DNA from 4 places in the Shewanella sediminis HAW-EB3 genome. Region 3 is predicted to be linked to each of the others. Evidence: predicted binding sites of a transcription regulator. Region 3 holds the regulator's gene; each other region holds the start of a gene.

Region 1 (3,941 bases), 750 kb from region 3:
AGGGTATTTACTGTCGCCGTTCCAATCTTGCGCTTCTGTCATACGATCGTCCCACAGCTTGCCTTCGCTGAAGGTGACACCTATGCCTGAACGCATGTCGGCAACCTCCTGCACGGTTGCATCCTCAAAGCCTGTGCCTTTCAGCTCAGGAAGATACTGAATAATGGCTCTGTCCATATCCAGCTTCCCCTGCGCTACGGCGATTGAGGTCAGGAGGGATGTAAAAGACTTAGTCACTGACATCTGCAGATGTGTCTGCCCGGCACCATAACCATTCCAGAAGTGCTGATGCACTAAGCTCCCTTTGTTAAGCACCACCATAGAGTGATTTTTCAATCGGTCTCTGAGGAGCACTTCTAAGCTGTGCTCACCATCGAGATCTGCAGCAGTCAGCTGCAACAGCGCTTGAGGGCGCTCTGGCCATTCTCGAGGGTTAACATCGACAGGCAGTGAGATCTCCATATGGGGGGTAAACCGATACGCATTAGGAAATGTTACCCCGGCATGGGCTCCATGGTCCCAGTTATCCTGAGTGACCCCAAAAGCAGCCGATTGCTGGACAAATGCGTTATCGAGTGGCTTGAATTCCACCGCTTGTGCTTGATGAGCCAAAGCCAAGGGAAGTGCCAATAATAGTATGGATGCAATGGTCTTCATCTAACATCTCCTGAAAAGAAACTTGGTAACGCTTGTTTAAATAGCGATGTAATTTCTATTACGCTACAGACTTCATGGTCCACACTATGCCAAGCAGCGCTTCACTATAAAACAATCTTCCTCTTAGTGATTTCTAGTGATAAACCCCTCATTCAAGTGCTTAGCGGTATCCAGTGAAGTCATAAACAGGTAATATTAAGTCACTTTTGATTAGCTATGAGACTAAGATGACAACAAAATTATCACCTAAAGCTAAGGCAGAACTTGGCAGCTTAATGGTCAATACTTCTGAGCTGGTTAATCTGTTGTCGTTACTCCCTAAAGAGCAATTAAGTGAATACCCACTATTGCAGAAAGAGCTTATCAGCAAGCATCCAGGTGTCAGAGACTACAACAAGGCAATTAAAGATAAGCTGTTCTCTAAAGAGGAGTACAGAGACCGAATCCTCGCAAAGTTAGACCTGTTCGCTTACGAATTGGCTATCTCACTCAATACCGACTACTTAATTGAACGTATCAATCTATTGGTGGGTAGCGACATCGACAAGATCGACGAACTTGAGATGAATGAGATCGGCGCAGATGTACTGCAGCGGATATTAAATGATCTGAGCAATCACGTTCGTAAGCAAGTTCAACCTAAAGGCGACCATCCATTTTTGGCCGAGCGTGGCAGAATCGATCATAAATTCTGGCGACACTCAGATAAGGCATTCGATGCCTACTATGAAGGGTATAATACACAGGCAGCGCTCGATGCCTGGTGCCAGTTAAATCTCAGCACTCGTTGCCCTCAAAGCTTTATTCGCTGGATGAAAGCCTATGGCGATCCACGAGAACTCAGTGAATGGTGTAGTTACATCGCCAATTAAGTAATACCACTTGGTATAAAAAGTCTCTCTTCAAGCCCCACTCAGCATTGAGCACAATCGAGAACCGTTGAGCTCAATGCTGAATAATACCAATCGGTATAAGTTTCTCGCTCTACAAATTCCACCACTTTTCACCCTATTTTCCAGCTATCTTTCCAATTGCAACTTGATTTGCAGTTTGCACCGACTTTCAAAAAGCGAACAATAAATCAAGCGTAATAGCCTGATAAATAAAAGTTTTAACTTGTGGCACATCCCCTGCATTTAACCCTCTACACAGAGAATATGGATATAGGGACACCCAATGAAAACAGCATACTGCTCGGTTATAACCACGTGTTTATTGCTCAGCCAGGGAACGTCATGGGCGGCAGAGTTTTCTAACTGTCCAACTCAAGCATTTATCATACAAACCCCCTCCTCTGTCCCTATCTCTTATGGCGTAGAGCTGGCGACAGGAAGTTATGTCATACTTTCAAACGACATGAATCGCATTAAAGCCTATAACGGTGTCGGATATAATTATCATGATAACTATATTTATGGGTGGGATTACGAAGGCAGTACCTTAGGTAAGACAGGCGATGATTACATCATCACGCCGTTAAACGTCACTAAGGATACCTCTGCCGCCGCGGCCGGTAACTTCTTTGTGGGTGATATCGCCATCGATGAAAATGTTTGGTACGGCTATAAAAAAAACAAAGGCTTATTTAAAATCCCCCTCGATGACCCTAATAACTATTCAATGTCATTGGTTGTCGGAAGTACCGATAATGCCACCTATAAGATAACTGACTTTGCTTTCCACCCCAGTGACGGGCAGATCTATGCAGTGACCAATGGGGCCACTGGTAGCTTACTGCAGATAGATCCCTCAAATGGTTCGGCTAATAACTTAGGTGTCGTGGTCACCTCTTCGGGTTCAAATTTTACCTTCGGTGCCCAGTTCTTCGATCCTGACGGAACCCTTTACCTCAGTAATAACAGTGACGGAAAGATCTATCGCCTCAATGTCGATGAAGCGAACCCCAGTGCGGATATATTTGCTTATGGCCCCTCATCATCGAGCAATGATGGCGCCCGCTGCGCCTTGGCCGAGGTCCCCGTTGGAGATAACGTTGACTTCGGTGACGCCCCAGACTCATACGGCACCTATATGGCATCTAATGGTGCCAGACACTCGATTATCGATGACTTCTATCTGGGCTCACTCGTCGACAATGAAGCTAATGGTTACCCATTGCCGCTTTCTGATGACAGCAGTGATGGCATAGATGATGAAGATGGTATCAGCTTTCCGACTGGCTTCGAGCTGGGTGAATCGGCTGTAATATTAGCGACCGCTACAGGCACAGGTGGTTACCTCAATGCCTGGTTCGATTGGAATCAAAACGGCAGTTTCGACAGTGATGAACAGGCAATTATCGGCCATGCACTTTCTCCTGGCAGTAACAGCGTGAGTTTAGATGTGCCAACCTGGGGAAAATCCGGCCAATCCTGGGCACGATTTCGCTTCAGCAGTCTGGCGGATATCGGCCCGACTGGCGGTGTCGGTGACGGTGAGGTGGAAGATCATCAGATCACCATAACCGAAACCGGGGTCACGATTAATTACTACCCCTCATCATCGAGTTACACCTCGGTTGCCTATGAAGATCTCTACCCCGATCAGGAAGATTACGATATGAACGACGTCATCTTTCACCTGAGATTGATCGAATATATCAAGAATAATCAGATAATAAGAGTCGAGTTTGAAGCTCAGCTTGCCGCAATGGGCGCCGCCTACCATAACGGGTTTGCGATACAACTACCCGATGTTGCTATGGGCAAGGTTAAAGAAAACTCCATCGAATGGAGTATAGATGACGTTGCTCAGGCAGGCTCTCCATTAGAGTCAGGACAAACTAATGCCGTATTTATCTTTACCCAAGACTTGTGGGATCACATCAGTTTATCGACCGGGTGTAACTACCTGAGAACCGAATCGGGTTGTGGCACCAGCTATCGAACCACCTGGAAGATGAGAGTCCCCTTCGAGACCACGATTGCCCAATCACAGATGCCGGATTTCCCCTATGATCCCTTTATCTTTGCCACTCCCGGCACCGACCACGGCTTAGCGGCCAAAAACGTGGTTGGAGAGCTGCCGGGACGCAAGCTGGAGATCCACCTGAAAAACAAGGCTCCGACCGATAAATTTGCCACCGCTTATTTCGGATCCAGAGAGGATAGATCCGACCCCGGTGCGGGCCAATATTTCCTCAATGAGAATGGCATGAGTTGGGCTATAGAGATCCCGACCAGTTGGCAACACCCTCTCGAAAGAGAAAGGTTAGATATGACCTATTCGGAATTTCTTAACTTTGCTGCAGATAAAACGGGAAACACCAACCCCAACTGGTATCT
Region 2 (3,941 bases), 1.5 Mb from region 3:
ATATGAAGGAACAGATCTTACCTTATCCACATATTATCGATATTGCTGAAAAAGCCATAACTAATCAGGGTGTTACTCCGTTGATTAAGCCTATTAGAGGCGGTACCGATGGTTCAAGGCTCTCCTATATGGGATTACCTTGCCCCAATATCTTTACCGGCGGACACAATTTCCATGGTAAACACGAATATATCTGCCTCGAGTCAATGGAGAAGGCCGTAGACGTGATCATCGATATCTGTAAGCTTACCGCCGAAGAGCAACAAGCCTAGGTTGATTGAGCATTTCAGCTGGCTGAGAATGTCAGCTGAAAGTTTCAGGTAGAAAGTCGGTGCCTGAATCATGATGCGGAACCGTTACAGGAAAAGAGATAAGGAAGCTAGCTCCACCCAAGTCACTCTCGGGTTCAAATTTGATATTCCCCTTTAATAAAGTGGCAGCATTAAATGCAGCAGATAAGCCCAGACCCGTCCCTCCCTGACTGCGGTTAGTGGTATAAAATGGCTCAAAAATATGTGTCGAAGCCTCTTTCGATATACCAGAACCATTATCTTGTATTGAAATATGGAGTTGATCTTCTTTCAATTGAGCCTTGATTAAAATGATGCCATTTTCCATTTGCTTGAAGGCGTGTGAGTAAGCATTTGACAGGATATTGGTGATGATCTGCTTTAATAGGCTTTGGTTGGCTGTTATGTCGAGATCCGGATCCAGGTCGAATTGAACATCCACATGTTGCTCACCGAATAGAATCTTCATGGCTTCATGATTCTCCACCAGACTCTGTTTTAAATTGAAGCTGCGTTTTTCTTCTAAACTTTGCTGTGCGGCAACGGTTTTAAACTTTTGAATAAGGGTGCTTGCACGCGTAATATTACTGACGATTAGCTCACAACTCTCTTGATACTCTTCCAGAATAGAATTGATCTCCTCCAGAGTCGCATTTTCACTGTGGATTAACTTGATTAACTCTTGGATGTGAATGAGTTGAGAGCTGGCTGCCGTCAAACAGATCCCAATGGGTGTGTTTATTTCATGTGCGACACCAGATACCAGACCACCTAAAGCGGCCATCTTCTCTTGTTCAACCAGCACTTCCTGGGCACGCTTAAGTACGAGTAAAGATTGCTCCAGCTCTTGGGTGCGCTCCTTCACTTGTCTCGCTAGTTCATCCTTGTAGCTGGTTTCTAACTCGAGTAAACGCTCTCTATCAGCCAGGGACTCCTGAAGTTCCTGTTTAGACTTTTTTAGCTCGGAAAAGGAGCGACGAATTTGATTTTGCATGTCATTAATTGCATGTGATACTTGCTGGAACTCATCCTCTTTCTTATGATTTTTATCAAAAGTAAGGGGAATTGCAGGGGCGTCGAGATCTATCTGTTGGCAATACTGACTTAAACTGTGCAGATGTCGCGTTACAAAATACCAGACTAAAAATAGTATGAAGCCAGCAACGATAAAGGTTTTTATCGCATTTGAAAGTAAGATAATAATGGCGCGGTCCAGTAGTTTGTCATAAACGGCTTTCAGATCTGCCTGGACTAATAGGGTACCTACGGGGATGCTGTCACTACCTGAGCTGTAAAATAGCTCAAAAGACTTCTCTATCGTATTTTCTGGTGTAGGTGTACCGGCAATCCATATCTGACCACTATCATCATTAATTGAGATGTAGGTAATATCAGGCAATTGAATCAGGCCATTGAGTTGAGTGTTGATTAAACGTTCGTCGATGACCCAGATACTGGCAGCCAGTACATCCAAATTAACTTTTTCTATACTGGTAAATTGACGAGATATTCTATCGACATCGCCCTTATAGTCATTGACGAGTTGAAAGCCTGTTGTCAGTAGAGTAATGATGGAGCTAAACAAGACTATCGACAAAGTCAGCTTTCGACCTATGGGGCTTTTAATTAACCGGCCTGTAAATGTCTGCATGAACCCTTTTCTGCGCCTCGAAGTAAGTAATTTTGCTCAATTATGGAGTCTGCAATCCATAAATTGTGCTGCCTTTTGTAGCTATAAGCATAGACCGCTTCCAGCGTTATTGATCAAGTTAGTGCGTTAAAAACAAAGATAAAAGCCGAAATATTGACAATAAAACAACTTCATTGATTTATGGCATTATTTTTGCTTTGTATCTTAGTAAGTACAGATTTTTGACACTAGGTCTTCATATGCAGAAATTAAAATTTCAATTCACTAAGCAATCGACCCCTAAACAGCTTATCTTCAGCTCGATGCTCTGGTTAGCTATCGTGAGCGCTGCGCTGCTATTTATACCTAAGGCACTGCTATCGGCATTGAATTTGGATGAGGCCATCACAGCTAACTCTCATTTTATAGGTTTAGGTCTGATTATCGGTGTTGCCTATCTCATGACACAAGTGCTTAACTATTTTCTGGATGAAGCGATTGGTTATTTAAAGAACAAACGTAACACAGAGATCATCGAGGAGAAAGTAAAGCTACTCGATCCAACGGAGAGAGCCCTCTTGAGAGAGTTTTTTCTCCAAGGCGAGACCGTTCTGACCTTGCCGCAAAATGAACCTGCTGTGAGCAGTTTACTTTCAACGAATATTATTGAACACCTTGGTAACCAGAAACACTATGCTATTCAAGGGCCAACGGCAGACTATAAGATCTCGATGAGAGCTAGAGTCTACCTAAATCGACAAGTCTTAAGGTTACCTGCGGGTGAACCAAGTCAAGAAGAGATGCAAAACCTAATAAAGGCAAGGCCACCTTTTGCTCACAATCTGGTAACTACCCGTAAGCATGCTGCTTGAATGTTGGCTAATCTGGGATTATCGCTCAGCGAAAAACTGTGAGAACATTAGAGATAAACAGATAAACAGATAAACAGATAAACAGATAAAAAGATGGGGGCTTCATTGCCCCCATTGCATTAGAAGCAGCAAAAATTAATGCTGCTTCATCGAAACCTTGTGTTTATTCTGGCTTAGACTTGTCAATAAACAACCAGATGAGATAGGACATGATGCCTATAGTGGTAAAGATGACTATCATCGACATTAATCCTATCGGATTACCAAACATTAAATCTAACCAGAAAGCCATGTGCGAAATCCTCTTTCAGAACATCAGTATTCATTACTCTCCCCTAAATTAGTCTTGTTTCGCTGTCAACAAGCTGATCTCGATCAATAAAGTTGGTATAAATTTGAACAAGTTGAAACTTGTCCAGGGGAAAAGCCCCTGTTATATGCTCTTTCGGAGCAGGCTTTTTCCTTCAATATTCAATCCAGGAACTGATAAAGGAACTGTTCATAAAATTGGATGTTTAATGAGTGATCTAGATAAAGGATGAAATTTGTCCGCTTAGCACTATTCCCCTTTTAAAAGGCTTGCCATTATCATCTGCAAAGGTATAATCGCCGTCACTTACTGAGGTCTTAGCTTCAGTTAGTCTATTTGATTAAGCCGGTGTGGTGGAATTGGTAGACACGACGGATTCAAAATCCGTTGCTTTCGAGCGTGACGGTTCAAGTCCGTCCTCCGGTACCAATCAAGTAAAAAGGCCTGCCATTGTGCAGGTTTTTTTATGTCTGAAATATAGTATGAACTTTCCGTTTCCCTTCGGTTTTAAAATCCTAAGTGCTCTCATCATTATTCATTGTATTTAGCTTGAACTGGTTATCCTCAACAGTTATTTTCCCACCTTTAAAAATTAACATTATAAGGTGGGAGACCTGGCTAGAAAGTGATTGAAGTCGTCAGTACCATCATATCTGCTTTACTCGTTTTGTATCCGTACCAGCTATCGAGTTGTCTAAGGGTCAGGCACGCTGAGATGGCGTTAGAAATTTTATAATTCACGGCTAAATCGAGACGATACCCAGAGTCATGCTGCTTGCCATCTAGGCTATCGGTATAGCCAACGGCATGCTTTTCATCACGATCAAATACGCCATTGT
Region 3 (3,941 bases):
AAGATCTCTGCCGCCAGCCAGGAAGCGGATATTAAAAATAACCAGATCATCTTCAATGGCCCCGTCGAAGTCACGCAGGGTTCAGTAAAGATCCTGGCCGATGAGCTCAGGGCATTTTCTAAAGAGGAAGGTGGCGGAAAGATACTGGTTGCAACGGGAAGCCCTGCCACCTATTCACAGATAATGGAAGATGGTCGCCCGGCATCAGCGAGTGCCAAAGAGATACGCTACGAACTCTCCAGTCGAACCCTAACCCTTATCGGGAATGCCACTCTGGAACAGGCTGGCAGCCAAGTAACGGGACACCAGATCCGTTATAACATCGCTAAGCAACAACTCATTGCTGAAAGTACCGGCAATGACAGAGTGATCACCATCATTCAACCTGAAAACTATCAGGAAGAGACAAAGCCTGAACAGCAAATACCAACACCATCAGATGAGCCAGAAAACTATCAGGAAGAGACAAAACCTGAGACAAAAACTCTAACACCATCAGATGAACCTGAGACGAAAAAAGAGACTCAGCCGGAACAAACGACTATAAAACAGGAGCCAAAATGAGCGAGATGACGCTAAAGGCCGTTAACCTCGCCAAGAGCTATAAGAGTCGTGCCGTAGTACAAGATGTGAGTCTCACAGTAAAAACAGGGCAAATTGTCGGCCTGTTAGGCCCAAATGGTGCGGGAAAAACCACCACATTTTATATGGTGGTCGGCTTAGTGCAGAGCGATAAGGGACGCATCTTTATCGACGAGGATGACCTGACCTTAGATCCCATGCATCTACGCGCCAGAAAAGGGATAGGTTATCTGCCTCAAGAAGCCAGTATTTTCCGTAAACTGTCCGTCAGAGATAACATCATGGCGGTATTACAGACCCGCTCTGAGATGAGTAACAATGAACGCGAAGAGCAGCTCGAACACCTGTTAGAAGAGTTCCATATTACTCATATCAGAGACAGTCTCGGTATGGCCTTGTCTGGTGGTGAACGTCGACGAGTCGAAATTGCACGAGCTTTGGCGGCGAATCCAAAATTTATCTTGCTCGATGAACCTTTTGCCGGCGTCGATCCGATTTCCGTTATCGACATCAAGAAAATCATCTTACAGCTCAAGAGTCGAGGCCTTGGCGTGCTAATAACAGACCATAACGTTCGTGAAACACTGGACGTTTGTGAACACGCCTACATCGTGAGTCACGGAAACTTAATAGCAGAAGGCACCCCTGCCGAAATCTTGGACAATCAGCAGGTACGGGCTGTGTACTTAGGTGAACAATTCAAGCTATAGTTAATCTATAGCATCGATTTTCAAGTAACAGATTCGTTAAGACTCGCAAACAGATAGCGAGTTAAGGGGGCAGAGAAACCCCAAAAATTATTTAGCAGGCTTTCTCATTTTATAATTACAAAATAAGGGAATAGCGGTAAATGAAAGCGTCACTCCAGCTCAAAATGGGTCAGCAGTTAACCATGACACCACAGCTGCAACAGGCAATACGCCTTTTGCAGCTTTCGTCGCTGGAACTGCAACAAGAGATCCAACAAGCATTAGACTCCAACCCACTACTTGAGTTGGATGAAGAGCAAGTCGATGCAGAGCCCGTCAATAGTGATAGTAAAGCCAGTGATGAGCCTGAATATAGCGCCTCAGCAGAAGGTGATACAGATAACGAAGGCCCACAAGATAGCTCAGCCGTCGAGACATCCGATGCACTGACCCAAGATTCCATGCCAGAAGATCTTCCCATGGATACCACGTGGGACGAGGTCTATACTGCGACCCCAAACTCCAGTTCCGGGGCAATGCGCGACGACGATATGCCCTTTCAAGGTGAAACCAGCGAAGGCTTATATGAACACCTTGAATGGCAAAAAAACCTCACCCCTTTCTCCGATAATGATCTAGCCATCGCCACCGCCATTATCGACGCCATCGACGAACGCGGTTACCTGACTCAAAGTGTCGACGATATTCTCGAGGCAATGGGCGACCCTGAAATTGAACAGGATGAAGTTGAAGCCGTACTCAAGCGTGTTCAGCATTTCGATCCTATCGGTATTGCGGCAAGAGATCTCAGTGAATGCCTCTCGATTCAGCTCGCCCAATATGCCGACACGACTCCTCATATCGGCAATGCCAAACTCTTGATCAAAGAACATTTAGACCTTATTGCCGGACGTGATTTCCGTCTGCTAATGCGCAAGACTAAATTGAAAGAAGATGATCTCAGAGAGGCGATTGCACTGATCCAGACGCTGAACCCAAGACCGGGACTGGCCATTACTCCTGGGCGAGATGAGTATGTGATCCCGGACGTCACCGTGACCAAAAAGAAAGGTCGCTGGGTCGTGGAGTTAAACCCGGATTATATGCCTAAGATTAATGTCAATCAGCACTATGCCTCCATGGCCAGAAGCACAAAGAATCAAGCCGATGGGCAATATATCCGAGGTCACCTGCAAGAAGCCAAGTGGTTTATTAAGAGCCTGGAAAGTCGTAATGAGACCCTGCTGAAAGTCTCTAACTGCATAGTGAAATTTCAACAAGGTTTCTTCGAGTTCGGTGAAGAAGCGATGAAGCCTATGGTGCTGAACGACATCGCCGAAGCGGTTGAAATGCATGAATCGACCATTTCACGTGTCACAACACAGAAGTATATGCACACCCCCAGAGGGATATTTGAATTGAAGTACTTCTTCTCCAGTCATGTCGGTACGGATGATGGTGGAGAATGTTCATCGACTGCGATACGCGCTTTCATTAAGAAGTTGATCGCAGCCGAAAACCAGAAGAAACCCCTGAGCGACAGCAAAATGGCGACGCTACTGGGGGAACAGGGGATCAAAGTGGCGAGGCGAACGATTGCCAAATATCGTGAAGCTCTGCTCATCCCCCCATCGAATCAGCGTAAGAGTTTATAAAGCGTTATTGAGATCATAAGCAAGCGTTAGTTTACATAACACAATCGGAAACGGAGGAGTAATTCTATGCAAATAAACCTAACAGGGCACCACATTGAAATTACAACATCACTACGTCAATACGTTGAAGAAAAGTTTACTAAACTTGAACGGCATTTCGATCAGATCAATAATGTGCACGTTATTTTAAATGTTCAGAAAATGCAGCAAAAGGCGGAAGCAAAACTCCACCTTTCCGGTGGTGAGGTTTTTGCTACGTCTGAAAATGCGGACATGTATGCCGCAATTGACTCCCTGATTGATAAGCTAGACCGTCAGGTTATTAAACACAAAGAGAAGCTAACAAAACATTAATAATGGAACTTAGTAAGATCCTGCAGCCGGAGTGCACAACCTGCGCCACTCCGGGCAGTAAGAAAAAGGTACTGGAACTTATCAGCGATCTTGCGGCTGTCCAGTACCCGACCCTTACCTCTCAAGAGATATTTGAAAGCCTTTTGGCTAGAGAGAAGATGGGCAGCACGGGGATAGGTAATGGTATTGCAATTCCTCACGGGAGATTAACCAATATAAGTCAACCAGTTGCAGTTCTAATCAAGTGTGAAGAGCCTATCGCTTTCGACTCGATTGATAAACAGCCGGTAGATATACTATTTGCGCTATTAGTGCCTGCGGATCAATGTGAGCAGCATTTGAGTACCCTGTCGACTATGGCAGAGAAGCTCAATGATAAGCTGATATTGAAGCAGTTACGCAAAACACAAGATGAATCAGAACTCTATCAGGTAATTACTCAATGAAACTGGTTATGGTATCCGGTCGGTCCGGATCAGGAAAATCTGTCGCCCTCAGGGTTTTAGAGGACCTTGGATACTATTGTGTCGATAACTTGCCTCTACCGCTCATGGACTCACTACTCGATCAACTTAAGGGTAGTACCGAACTTGTCGCCATCAGTGTCGACGTTCGTAACATGCCTGAGCAGGAAAAAGAGCTCGAAAAACAACTTTCCAAC
Region 4 (3,941 bases), 2.7 Mb from region 3:
CGAAGGTGAAGTGTCGGTTAAAACGCCTGGCACTGCCGAGAGTCAGGTGGTTGGCCAGCTGAGCATGACCGATTTTATTAATCCAAGTGGTCTGGATCCCATGGGGCAAAACCTGTACACGGAAACCGGAGCCAGCGGCACACCTATTCAGGGCACTGCATCACTCGATGGTATGGGGGCAATACGCCAGGGCGCGTTGGAAACCTCAAATGTAAATGTGACTGAAGAGTTAGTTAACCTGATTGAGAGTCAGCGTATCTACGAGATGAACTCAAAAGTGATATCGGCAGTCGACCAGATGCTCTCTTATGTGAACCAGAATCTGTAGAGGCATAGTTATGAGTAAGTTATCTGTTTTGCTTGCTGCAACCATTATACTTTCACCGGTACTGACGGGCTGTAGCTCAACGGGTGAGAAGCCGATTGCGGACGACCCATATTATTCGCCGGTCTATCCTGAAGCGCCGCCGACTAAGATAGCCGCGACGGGCTCTATGTATCAGGACAGTCAGGCATCCAGCCTTTATTCTGATATCAAGGCACTTAAGGTCGGTGACATCATCACTGTCATGTTGCAGGAGTCGACACAGGCGAAGAAGAGCGCCAGTAATGAGATCAAGAAGGGGACTGATTTAACACTCGATCCCATCTATGCGGGCGGGAAAAACATCTCTATCGGTGGTCAGCCTATCGATCTCAGATACAAAGACAGCATGAATACCAAGCGCGAGTCGGATGCCGATCAGAGTAATAGCCTCTCCGGCAGTATCTCTGCCAATGTGATGCAGGTGCTGAATAACGGTAACTTAGTTATTCGCGGAGAGAAGTGGATCAGCATCAATAACGGTGATGAATTTGTTCGAATTACCGGCATCGTTCGCTCTCAGGATATTAGACCGGACAACACCATCGATTCACAGCGTGTCGCTAATGCCCGCATTCAATATAGTGGTACAGGTACCTTTGCCGATGTTCAGAAAGTGGGTTGGCTCAGTTCATTCTTTATGGGCAGCTGGTGGCCTTTCTAAGGAGTCATTGTCATGAAAATTAAGTTGTTTTCTATATTCCTTTTACTGCTTGTCTGCGGCACGAGCCAGGCCCAACGCATCAAAGATATTGCCAATGTGCAAGGCGTGCGAAGTAACCAGTTAATCGGTTATGGCTTGGTTGTTGGTTTACCCGGCACGGGTGAGAAGACCCGCTATACAGAGCAAACATTCAAAACCATGCTGAAAAACTTCGGCATTAATCTACCCGATAATTTCAGGCCGAAAATTAAGAATGTTGCCGTTGTGGCGGTCAGCGCCGTAATGCCGGCTTTTATTAAGCCGGGTCAAACTCTTGACGTTACCGTATCCAGCCTGGGTGAGGCTAAGAGTCTGCGTGGGGGCATGTTACTGCAAACTTTCATGAAGGGGGTCGACGGTAACGTTTATGCGATCGCTCAGGGAAGCATGGTGGTGAGTGGATTCAGTGCAGAGGGGCTGGATGGCTCTAAAGTCATTCAAAATACCCCAACCGTTGGACGTATTCCAAATGGGGCCATGGTGGAAAGAACCGTCACAACCCCATTTTCGACAGGTGATCACTTAACCTTTAACCTTCGTCGCGCCGATTTTTCAACGGCCAAACGTTTAGCCGATGCCATTAACGAACTACTCGGTCCTGGAATGGCAAGGCCGCTGGATGCCGCTTCTGTGCAGGTGAGTGCCCCAAGAGATGTCTCTCAGCGGGTCTCATTTCTGGCAACCCTTGAGAATATTCAAGTAGAGCCTGCGTCTGAGTCTGCAAAAGTGATTGTTAACTCCCGTACCGGTACCATAGTTGTGGGTAAAGATGTTCGCTTACTACCCGCGGCTGTTACCCATGGTGGACTCACAGTCACCATTGCCGAAGCTACACAGGTATCACAGCCAAATCCGCTAGCGGGCGGTCAAACGGTCGTGACATCAAACAGCACTATCGATGCCAGCGAAGAAGATAGTCGTATGTTTATGTTTAACCCAGGCACCTCCTTAGATGAGCTGGTCAGGGCGGTAAACCTCGTCGGCGCAGCGCCTTCCGATGTGCTTGCGATTCTTGAAGCGTTAAAAGTGGCCGGTGCTCTGCATGGCGAGCTGATCATTATCTGATTTTTGTCAGGGCCCATTCAATGCCTTCATATAAGAGAGTTCAGTTTTCTGTCTGAACTCTCTTTGATGCCTCTCCCTCCTTACATTGTCTAATTTTCCCGGCTAAATATCCGTTATGTGTTGAATTGGTACGCAGTTTGCAGCGTAGGGTTACTATCGTCTGAATATTGTCGGAATCTCTGGAACATTTATGGAAAAGCTGTCGAACTCATCTCACTTTTTGGATATCGGAGGTCTGGACTCTCTTAGATCGAAGGCCCAGAAAGATGATAAGGGGGCGCTTAAAGAGGTGGCTCAGCAGTTTGAAGGGATATTTGTTCAGATGTTGATGAAAAGTATGCGCGATGCCAATGCGGTATTTGAATCTGATAGTCCGATGAACAGCCAGTACACCAAGTTTTATGAGCAGATGCACGATCAACAGATGTCTGTGAACCTATCGGATAAAGGCATGCTGGGACTGGCAGATCTTATGGTTCAGCAACTTTCACCGGAAACCAGCAAGGTCACTCCGGCTTCGGTGCTTCGTGGTGATATTGAACAGGGTGGGATGGCTCAAGGAATGGTGATGAGTCGTGCGGTCAGAACTGAGGCTACTCCTATTAATCCACCTGCGGATAGTCAGCTTGTTGACGCTAAACCAAATAGTCCGCTTGAAAGCATATTAACAGGCAAGAGTTTGCCGTCTGAAGTGACAAAGGCGGGAATGACGTTTAGCGGTCCTGAAGATTTTGTTGCCAAGCTTTATCCTCACGCTGAAAAAGCCGCAGCCACATTGGGTACCAAACCTGAAGTGCTTATTGCGCAATCGGCATTAGAGACTGGTTGGGGACAGAAGATGGTAAAACGTGCGGGTGGAGATTCGAGTAATAACCTTTTCAATATCAAGGCTGATAAACGCTGGCAGGGAAGTAAGGCTATGGTCAGTACTCTTGAGTTTGAGCAAGGGGTTGCCGTCCAGCAAAAAGCCGACTTCAGAGTCTATGACGATATTAAGCAGAGCTTCGATGATTTTGTCTCTTTCGTGTCGGAAGGTCCAAGATACCAGGAGGCCATGAAGAAGGCAGCAAGTCCAAATGAATTTATTCGAGCGCTTCAGGATGCGGGCTATGCAACCGATCCTCAATATGCCGATAAAGTGATAAAGGTGATGAAATCCATTAGTCAGGATCTCAAGGCATCGATACCGGGAGTACAACCATGAAAGTAATATTTGGTTTGCATATGGCAATGGAATCGGTGCGCTGCGTTGCTTTTAATTTTGATGGGAGTCTCTGCTGATGTCGATGAATCTTCTTAATATTGCCCGTACCGGGGTTTTAGCTTCGCAATCACAACTGGCGGTGACCAGTAATAACATTGCTAATGCCAATACTCAGGGGTATCACAGGCAGGTTGCCGAGCAGTCTAGTCTCGAATCACAACGTGCGGGGAGTGAGTTCTATGGTTCCGGAACTTATATCTCAGACGTAAAGCGTATCTACAACGACTATGCCGCGCGTGAACTACGCATCGGACAGACGAGTGCCAGTGAAGCCCAAACGACACATACCAAGATGAGTGAGCTCGATCAGCTCTTCTCTCAGATCGGCAAGGCGGTGCCACAAGGACTCAATGATTTCTTCGCCGGCCTTAACAGCCTGTCAGATCTTCCCGATGATATAGGCATAAGGGGAAGCGTACTGGGCTCTGCCGGACAACTGGCCACAAGCCTTAATCAGATGCAGTCTCATCTCGATGGTCAGATGAAGCAGACCAATGATCAGATCGTCGGCATTACCGACCGAATCAATGAGATCAGTAAAGAGC

What was found. The regulator sigma-54, encoded in region 3, starts transcription at its own class of promoters, with help from an activator protein. The targets are predictions, from matches to a motif close to GTTGGCACGNNNNTNGNNT.
Region 1: the regulator sigma-54 is predicted to act here: its motif matches at 1,775-1,793, upstream of SSED_RS07085 (LruC domain-containing protein).
Region 2: the regulator sigma-54 is predicted to act here: its motif matches at 2,121-2,139, upstream of SSED_RS20885 (superinfection exclusion B family protein).
Region 4: the regulator sigma-54 is predicted to act here: its motif matches at 2,257-2,275, upstream of flgJ (flagellar assembly peptidoglycan hydrolase FlgJ).

Annotation. Positions count from the first base shown of each region.
Region 1 covers NC_009831.1:1,621,967-1,625,907, reverse strand. Annotated here, with positions in the region: gene SSED_RS07095 (serine hydrolase domain-containing protein) at 1-657, opposite strand, end outside; gene SSED_RS07090 (hypothetical protein) at 885-1,529, shown strand; gene SSED_RS07085 (LruC domain-containing protein) at 1,834-3,941, shown strand, end outside.
Region 2 covers NC_009831.1:4,900,667-4,904,607, reverse strand. Annotated here, with positions in the region: gene pepT (peptidase T) at 1-272, shown strand, start outside; gene SSED_RS20890 (sensor histidine kinase) at 304-1,941, opposite strand; gene SSED_RS20885 (superinfection exclusion B family protein) at 2,181-2,792, shown strand; gene SSED_RS24215 (DUF3149 domain-containing protein) at 2,956-3,084, opposite strand; tRNA gene SSED_RS20880 (tRNA-Leu) at 3,447-3,531, shown strand; gene SSED_RS20875 (hypothetical protein) at 3,721-3,941, opposite strand, start outside.
Region 3 covers NC_009831.1:869,436-873,376, reverse strand. Annotated here, with positions in the region: gene lptA (lipopolysaccharide transport periplasmic protein LptA) at 1-564, shown strand, start outside; gene lptB (LPS export ABC transporter ATP-binding protein) at 561-1,292, shown strand; gene SSED_RS03735 (RNA polymerase factor sigma-54) at 1,433-2,926, shown strand; gene hpf (ribosome hibernation promoting factor) at 2,993-3,280, shown strand; gene ptsN (PTS IIA-like nitrogen regulatory protein PtsN) at 3,283-3,726, shown strand; gene rapZ (RNase adapter RapZ) at 3,723-3,941, shown strand, end outside.
Region 4 covers NC_009831.1:3,716,286-3,720,226, reverse strand. Annotated here, with positions in the region: gene flgG (flagellar basal-body rod protein FlgG) at 1-328, shown strand, start outside; gene flgH (flagellar basal body L-ring protein FlgH) at 339-1,028, shown strand; gene SSED_RS16135 (flagellar basal body P-ring protein FlgI) at 1,041-2,132, shown strand; gene flgJ (flagellar assembly peptidoglycan hydrolase FlgJ) at 2,323-3,336, shown strand; gene flgK (flagellar hook-associated protein FlgK) at 3,413-3,941, shown strand, end outside.